Linked DNA regions of Luteolibacter flavescens. The main gene of each other region encodes a partner of the protein of the gene in region 2 in a complex. Links are inferred from orthologs where the notes say so. Each region holds a gene or a part of one and is shown on either strand. Other genes may lie near its edges.

The links. Proteins that work in one complex are often made in the same cells at the same time.
Region 1: the proteins of smc (region 2) and OKA04_RS02800 are in contact, whole or in part, in a crystal structure (PDB 3ZGX), measured with the Bacillus subtilis proteins. The link is inferred for Luteolibacter flavescens from one-to-one orthologs.

What each region holds. Positions count from the first base shown.
Region 1 is NZ_JAPDDS010000001.1:678,773-682,084, forward strand. What follows is about bases 1-2,877. They hold OKA04_RS02800 (segregation and condensation protein A), read left to right. Parts: upstream 1-984; coding sequence 985-1,770; downstream 1,771-2,877. Other genes in these bases: OKA04_RS02795 (AsmA family protein), read right to left, coding at 1-881; OKA04_RS02805 (biotin--[acetyl-CoA-carboxylase] ligase), read right to left, coding at 1,777-2,526; nadC (carboxylating nicotinate-nucleotide diphosphorylase), read right to left, coding at 2,523-2,877. Also shown: more of nadC, read right to left, coding at 2,878-3,312. UniProt on the Bacillus subtilis protein: Participates in chromosomal partition during cell division. May act via the formation of a condensin-like complex containing Smc and ScpB that pull DNA away from mid-cell into both cell halves.
Region 2 is NZ_JAPDDS010000011.1:97,961-103,158, reverse strand. The notes cover bases 488-4,814. They hold smc (chromosome segregation protein SMC), read left to right. Parts: upstream 488-834; coding sequence 835-4,614; downstream 4,615-4,814. Other genes in these bases: OKA04_RS18090 (Ldh family oxidoreductase), read right to left, coding at 488-528. Outside these bases: more of OKA04_RS18090, read right to left, coding at 1-487; tRNA 2-thiouridine(34) synthase MnmA, read left to right, coding at 4,980-5,198. UniProt on the Bacillus subtilis protein: Required for chromosome condensation and partitioning.

The sequences.
Region 1 (3,312 bases), on a different replicon or contig from region 2:
ACGTCCGGCAGAAGCGACGCGAGCGATACCTTCGTGAATTCAGCTCTTCCCGAAACTTCCGGTTTGTTCCCGCCGGTCACCCTCAGATCCTTGAGGACCACCTTGCCATCCTCGCTCTTGAACTTGCCCTCCTTGATCAGGAGGCCGCCGCGGCTGACCTCCATGACCAGATGCTCGATGGTCAGATTCTTCAGCCAGTTCTGGGAAAACTTGCCCCCTTTGAATTCCAAGCGCCAGCCTTCGGACGACCGGATGGCGACCATGCGGCTTTTCTCGATCATGCCAGGGGCCCGCAGCGAGTAGCCCCAACTGACCGACGCCTCATCCACCTCCACAGAGGAAAACTCGAAACCGGGCCAATCGCGGAAAATCACCTCGCCGAATTTCTTGGCCTGCTCCGGCGAGTCCGCTCCGGCCTTGACCTTCAGTTCCATGACCTTGGCTTGCAGGGTGCCCGCTTGCCACGGCCCGCTCATCCCGGCCAAAAGCGGCATCTTGAAGCGGACATTCCCTGCATCAAGGCTGTGGAAAAAGCTGTTCTCCCCCCCTTCCACGGTCACCCGCTGGATCACGGCCTCACCGCTGCTCCGGTGATAATTCACGATCTTCGCCTCGCTGGCCGACAGGCCATCCCTTAGTCCGCCACCGAGCGATTCCACGAAGCTCTCGGACTTGACCCGCTTCACCAGCCAGACACCGAAGATGGCCGAGGCCACCAGCAGCGCGATCGCGACCTTCAGCCCGATGCGCGTGAGGTGGTTGATCGTCATCGCCCAGCCACCGCAACCCGAGATCGAATGACGGAGTTGGAACCAGAACCCCTGGCTTGCGATCCACTGGCTCAGCTTCTGATTGAACGAATGCGTTTGGTCCGCCTCCATGATAAATCCCGCGGGGAGGGCCGGATTACAACGACGCAGGCTCCGGCATGCGAGCGCAAATTTCCCCTCGCCCGCCGCGGGGCGATCCCCTACCTGTCCGGCCGTGGAAGGCACCGACTACAAGGTCAAACTGGACATCTTCGAGGGACCCCTCGACCTGCTTCTTTACCTCATCAAGAAAGACGAGGTCGATATCCATAACATTTCGATCTCCCGCATCACCAGCCAGTATCTCGACTACATCGAGACCTTCCGCATGCTGAATATCGATCTCGCTGCCGAGTTCATCCTGATGGCGGCGAACCTGATGTATCTGAAAAGCCGCACGCTGCTGCCCCGCCAGGACCAGCCACCGGAAGAGGATGCGGAGGAGGACGATCCGCGTTGGGAGCTGATCCGCCAGCTCATCGAATACAAGAAATTCAAGGACGCGGCCGGCTTCCTCAGCCTGAAGGAAGTCGAGCAGGAAGGCTCCTTCGCCTATCAACCGGAGAAGCCGGATCTCCCGGAAGAGCCGCCAGTCGGGCTCGCCGAGGTCTCCATCTTCGACCTGATCCGCGCCTTCCAGAACGTGCTGAAGCGCTTCGAGGAATCGCACGATCTCGGAGACATCGTCGATGACCGCTACACCGTGGCTGACAAGATCGAGATGCTGCTCTTCCGCTTCGTGCCGGGGCAAGCGGCGCGCTTCGACTCGCTTTTCGAGACCGCGACCACGAAGGCAGAGGTCATTGTCACCTTCCTCGCCGTGCTGGAACTGATGAAAATGAACCAGTTCATTCTCCGCCAAACCCACCTGCTGGGTGAGATCGAGATCGAGCGACGGATTCACACCGCCGCCCACGTCGAGGCCGGGGAAGAGGAGCGACTCGAGGAGTCGGAAGCCTGACCCTCGTCAGCCTTCCACCACCCGCACTTCTTCGGCCTGAACGATACGGCGGACACCGTCGGCGGTGCGGATGAGCAATTCGCCTCCATCACCGATCCCGACCGCATTTCCTGTCACAATACCGTCGGCGCAGGTGAGTCGCACGGTCTTGCCGGTCAGCGCGCAACGCTCACGGAAATTCCGTAGCAATTCATCGAAGTCCTTTCCGATCTTCGACTGCCAAACCGGAAGCCGCTCCAAGATCGAAGCCAGCACCGGCGGCAGCCCGGGTGCCTCGCCGCATTCGAGCGCTAGAGAGGTGGCGCTGCTTTCCAAGGCATCCGGGAACGCTGTCACGCCGACATTGATGCCAATGCCGACGACCACGAAATCGTCGCCCGCCTCGACAAGGATGCCTGCGATTTTCTTCCCGCCGATCCACACGTCATTCGGCCACTTCACCTCGGCGGAGACGCCATGGCGATCCAGCCCCTCGGCCACGGCAAGTCCCGCCGCCAGCGAAAGCCGTGGCCACAGGGCTTTCGGCTCGGATGGGCGCAGAAGCACGGAAAACGCGAGACCCTCACCCGGCGGACAGACCCACGCCGCCCCGCGACGTCCCCTGCCCGCTTCCTGGCGCTCCGCGACGATCACCAGCCCTGCCCTCGCACCAGTCTGGGCTGCGGCCCGGATGTCGTCATTCGTCGAGCCGGTGACTTCCCGGAAATCGAGGCGATAGCCCGCAGGCAGCTCGGCATGGTCCCAGACGCTGCTCATTCCCGTTTCACGAAATCCAAGGCCAGATCGAGAGCCCGCGCCGAATGGGTGATCGCACCCACCGAAATGAAATCCACGCCGGTCTCGGCGATACCAGCTACAGTCTCGAGATTCACGCCACCGCTCGCCTCCAGCTTTGGGGAAGCCTTGTCTCCCCGCAGTTCGACGGCGCGGCGGAGTTCAGCCAGCGACATGTTATCGAGGAGAATGTGATCGACGTATTCCATTCCGAGGAAGGCTTCGACCTGGGTGAGATTGTCCGCTTCCAGTTCAACTTCCACGTCGGGATGATCCGCCTTGAGGTTGGCGATGGCCTGCTGGAGCTCTTCCACGCGACCCTCTGCCACGAGGTGGTTGTCCTTCACCATGACACGGTCGTAGAGGCCCATGCGATGGTTCACTCCACCGCCGTGGGTCACAGCCAGCTTGTCCAGACGGCGCCACCCCGGGATGGTCTTCCGCGTGTCCAGGATGTTGGCATTCGTCCCCTTCACGGCATCCACATATTGCCGGGTTGCGCTGGCGACACCGCTCATGCGCTGGAGGAAATTGAGCACGGTCCGCTCGGCGGTGAGCAGGCTGCGGGCCGGGCCCTCGAGCTTGATGAGGTAGGCTCCGCTGGAAATGCGGCTGCCATCCTCCACCAATAGCGTCACCTCGATGGACGTGTCCACTTGGCGGAGCACCTCGAGTGCCACATCCCCGCCGGAAAGCACCCCGGATTCACGTGCAACGATGAAGCCGGTCGCGCGGCGTTCAGCCGGAACGAAATACCGCGAGGTCAGA
Region 2 (5,198 bases):
GAAGCCCCACGAGTGGGGATTCGTGCCGAGGGTAGGGAATTTTCCGCCAAAAGGAACGACTTCCGCGAGGGTGGAGGTGCAGTTCGTGTAGGCGATGTAGCCGCGCTCGGCGGCCTCCATCACATAGCCGCCACCCCACAGGTAGTGGAAGGCATTGTCCACGCTCACCTGGCCGATGCCATACTGGTCGGCCAGCTCGATGCAGCGCTCGATCGCCCGGTAGGCGACGCTTTGGCCCAGTTTGCGGTGGGCATTCCACGTCTCGGATCCGGCGAAGCGAGATGGGACGACCTCGATCTCCGCTCCCGGGACACAGCCGCCGGTGGCGCTGCCGAAGAGGTGGTCGAGGTGCAGCGCCTTCAGCGCGTGGTGCGTGCGGATGCCGTGGCGGGCCGCTTCCGCTGCCAGCTTCGCGCCCTCGGCCGCCTCGTCGGCGGTGAATCCACGGGAGCGGTAGGCGGCCTCGACCAGGCTGTCGTGGGCTGCGCGGGAGACGGTCAGGAATTCGGAGAGCACTGCGGTGGACATACTTGCGGGCCGAAATTAAGCGACAGGTTGTCAGACAACTCAAGCCTCGATTGTGACTCGGGCCGCGTAGCAGGACCGGATGACACGTTAGATTGCCCCGCCTTGGTTCCGGCGGAAATTGCACCGAACGCAAATTTATAAAGAAACCTTAAAGTTCACAAAACTCAACAGGTGGTGTATAAAATTTATACGAACCACAATATGTAGAGCAAATCGGACCGGGTGCTTTCCCGCGGGGATTTCCCGGATACGCTGGCCGATGTCCGGAATCCCTCCCGGGCTGAACCTCCAACCCGCTTCTGTCGCATGTATTTAAAGTCCCTCGACATCCACGGCTTCAAGTCCTTCGCGGACAAGACGAAGATCGAGTTCCACAAGGGCGTGACCGGCATCGTCGGCCCGAATGGCTGCGGGAAGTCGAACGTGGTGGACGCCATCCGCTGGGTGCTGGGGGAAACATCGGCGAAGGCCCTGCGCGGCGGTGAAATGGCCGACGTCATCTTCAATGGCACCGAGCGCCGCAAGCCGCTGGGCATGGCCGAGGTGACGCTGACCATGGCGGACTGCGAGGAGGCGCTGAAGGTGGACTACAACGAGGTCTCGCTGACCCGCCGCGTCTTCCGCGACGGCAAGTCGGAGTACCGCATCAATGGCACGCTCTGCCGCCTGAAGGACATCCATGACCTGCTCATGGACACGGGCATCGGGCGGACGGCCTACTCGATCATGGCGCAGGGCCAGATCGACCAGATCCTCTCGTCGAAGCCGGAAGAGCGCCGCATGGTCTTCGAGGAAGCCGCGGGCATCACGAAGTACAAGCGCGAGAAGAAGGAGGCGCTGCGGAAGCTGGAATTCACCGAGGCCAACCTGCTGCGCGTGTCCGACGTGCTGGCCGAGCAGGAGCGCCGCATGAACTCGCTGAAGCGCCAGGTCGCCAAGGCCCGCCGCTACCAGGCTCTCGCCGGCGACGTGCGCATCCTGGACACCCACCTGGGCCACAAGCGCTTCGTGGAGATGTCCGCCGAGCGCGACGAGCTGAAGACCTCGATCCGCTCGCTGGAGGTGCAGGAATTCGAGCTCGAGCGCCAGATGGCCCCGAAGGAGGAGGCCGTGGCCGACGCCCGGCTGAATGCCCGCAATTTCGAAGGAGAACTCGCCGACCTCCGCCAGCAGCTCAACTCGCACCGCAACGCCCTCTCGGCCGCGCAAGGCCGCGTCGCCTTCAACGAAGAGCGCAAGGCCGAGCTGGAGAGCCGCATTTTCCAGAACCGCGAGGAAATCGAGACGACCCGCGAGAAGCTCGCCCAGCAGGAATTCGACGTCGTGGCGGCGAATGAAACGCTGGAGCAGCTCGCCCGCCGCATCGCCGAGCAGGAGATCCAGCTCGGCGATCAGGAGGAGCGCACGATGATGGCCCGTGGCGATCGCGAGCAGATCGAGGCGCAGCTCCGCGAGGCCCGTGCCGAGGCAAACCGCGCCCAGACGATCATCGCATCCACGCAGGCCCGCATCGAAAGCTCGCTCGCGCAGCTTGAGACCAGCCGCGAGCGCGCCCGCATGCTGGCGGATGAGGAGCAACGCCTGAACCTCGAGGCCGAGGAGGCGAACGAGCAGCGCAACCGCATCGTGGTGGAGCTGGAGGAACACTCCGCACGCACCGGCGAGCTAGAGGAGGCTTTCCAAAAGGCCGAGCGCACCTATCAGCACACCCGCGGAGACCTCGACGCCTCGCGCACCGCGGCGACCGAGGCAAACAAGATCCTCGCCCAGCGCGACTCACGTCTGAAAGTGGTGCGACAGCTCGTGGCGAGCGGCGAAGGTTTCCAAAAGGGCACGCGGAAGGTGCTCGATGGCCTTGACGATGCGGAGCGCTTCAAGCCCGGCATCCATGGCGTGCTCGCCGGATTCATCGAGGCGGACCGCTCTTGCGCCCGTGCGATCGAGACCGCCTTGGGCAAGCACCTTCAGGCCGTCTTGGTGGCCGATGAGAAGCTCGCGGATGCGATTATCTCGCGCCTCACCGAGAAGCGGCTCGGCGTGGCCGCCATCTTGCCGGAGACCTTCGTCGGTCACTCGGTCAGCACCCAGATGGAAGCCGTGCCCGAGGGCGCGGTCGGCTGGGCGCTCGACAAGGTGAAGTCCGACCCGCGCGTGTCCCGCGTGATTGAAAAGCTCCTTGAGAAGGTGCTCATCGTGCCGAATTACGCGACCGCGATGCGCCTGCGCTCGTCGCTCGCCGATGTGACGATGGTCACGCAGGCCGGCGAGCTGATCGGTGCCGAGGGCGTGATTCACGGCGGCGACGCGGGCGAGGGGAATGTCTCCGTGCTGGAGCTTCAGAATGAAGTGCGCGACTTGGAGACAGAAGTCGCCGGGCTGGTGCAGGCCGAGGAAGCGGCCCGCCAGCGCGTCACGGATCTGGAGGGCTCGCTGGGCCGGCTTCAGGAGGAAATGGAAGTCTGCCGCGAGCGCATCCAGCGCCACAAGGTGGAGCTTTCCACGCTGCAGGGACAGCTCACGCTCGCCTCGCGCGAGGTGGAGAGCGTGCAGACGAAGATCGAGAACGTGCAGTGGGAACGCGGCGAACTCGACAGCCGCGAGCAGGCCGCGAACGACAGCCGCAGCGGATTGGAGAGCGAGCTGGCCATGGCGCGCGAGCGTCTGGAAGGCCACGAGGAAGACCAGCGCCGCCTGCAATCGCAGGTCGAGGGTTCCCAGCGCGACGAGGCCGAGCTGGCGCAGGCGCTGAATGAACTGCGGACCTCTCTGGCCGTGGAACGCCAGGCGAAGCACGCCGCCGAGGCCCAGCAGCAGCCGATGGAGGCACGCCTGAGCGAGCTGCGCGAACTTTCCATCCGCCGCGAGACGGAGATCGAGTCCTTTGTCCAGCGCATCGAATCCGCCGCCGCGGAGAACGCCCGGCTGTCCGAAGAAGTCGAGACGCACCAGGCCGAGGCCGAGGACCTCGCCATGGAGATCGAGTCCCGCGCGAGCCGTCGCAATGAACTTCTCGAAGTGATCGACCGCGCGGAAGCCGAGCTTTCCGAAGTGCGGAAGCGTCTTGCGAAAGCTTCCGAGCAACGCGGTCGCGAGGAGGTCTCGATCACGAAGATCGAGCTTCGCCTCGAAAGCCTCGTCACCTCCATTCTGGAGCGCCATCAGGTGGAGCTCTCCACCTTCGAGCCCGACGCGCACGCTCTGCTTTCCTGCATCGCCTCGCAAAAGGCGCAGCAGTCGCGCGGCGGACGCCAAAGCTTCGTGGAGAATGAAGACGGCGAGGAGGAAGAGCAGCCGATCGTGGTGGTGGATGCCTCGAAGGACAGCGACGAGATGGAGCTGCCGCCGCAGATGACCGGCGAGCCGGACTGGGGATTCGTCGAGGCCATCGTCGGCGACCTCAAGCGCCGCCTCGACGGCATGGGCCCGGTCAACGTGGACGCCATCGAGGAGTATGAAGAACTCGAGGAGCGCTACAACGAGGTGCGCTCGAACTACGACGACCTCGTGAGTTCGAAGGCGAATCTGATCGAGGTGATCGAGAAGATCAACGAGGAGACCCAGCGCCGCTTCGCCGAGACCTTCGCGCAGGTGAAGATCAATTTCCGCGACATGTTCAAGGAGCTCTTCGGCGAGAAGGGCCAGGCCGACCTATTGCTGCAGGACGAGAACGACCCGCTCGAGTCCGGCATCGAGGTGATTGCAAAGCCGCCCGGCAAGAAGCTCCAGAGCATCTCGCTGCTCTCCGGTGGCGAGCGCTCGATGACCGCGGTGGCGCTGCTCTTCTCGATCTACATGATCAAGCCGAGCCCCTTCTGCGTGCTGGACGAGCTGGATGCTCCGCTCGACGAGTCGAACATCAACCGCTTCGTCAAGGTGCTGGACCGCTTCATCGACAACAGCCAGTTCATCATCGTCACCCACTCGAAGCGCACCATGGCACGCGCCGATGTGATGTATGGCGTGACGATGGAGGAATTCGGCGTGTCGAAGCCGGTGGGCATGCGCCTCACCAATGCCGACGACATGGCAAGCAAGGGCGAGGCGAAGACGGCCGCCCAGAAGGCCGCCCTGAGACTCGACGCGTAAGGGCAGGGGAGAACAAGGCAGCGATACTTTCCAACGATTCTTCCGACAGAAGAGGGATGAGGGACGGAGGGTGAACCCGGGTGGGTCTCGCTTTCCGTCCCTCGATTTTTGGAAGCGAAAGCGCTGGGAGCGCGCGGCCACTGGCCCGCTTGGCAGGTAGGCGAACCTAGGGAAAGAGCCGCCTTCATGGAGAGGCATCCGGAAAAGCACGCTCATCCCGTGCTTCGCCCACCGTCCAAGCGAGCCGGTGGCACGCGCTCCCAGGGGGCTGGCACCGCGGGAGGCGGCTTTCATCCATGCTTCTCACCGTTGGAACTTCTCACTTCCCACTTGGCACTTCCCGTTCCGCGCCTACCACTCCCGGCATGGCGAAGGTGCTGGTGGGACTTTCCGGCGGGGTGGACAGCTCCGCCGCGGCGGCGCTCTTGATCGAGCAGGGGCACGAGGTCGCGGGGGCATTCATGAAAAACTGGGTGAATGCCGAGGGCATCCCGGGAGATTGCCCGTGGGAGAGCGATCTGGAGGATGCGCTGGCCGTGGCCCGCTCGCTGGGCATCGAGTTCCGCGTCATCGACCTCATCGAC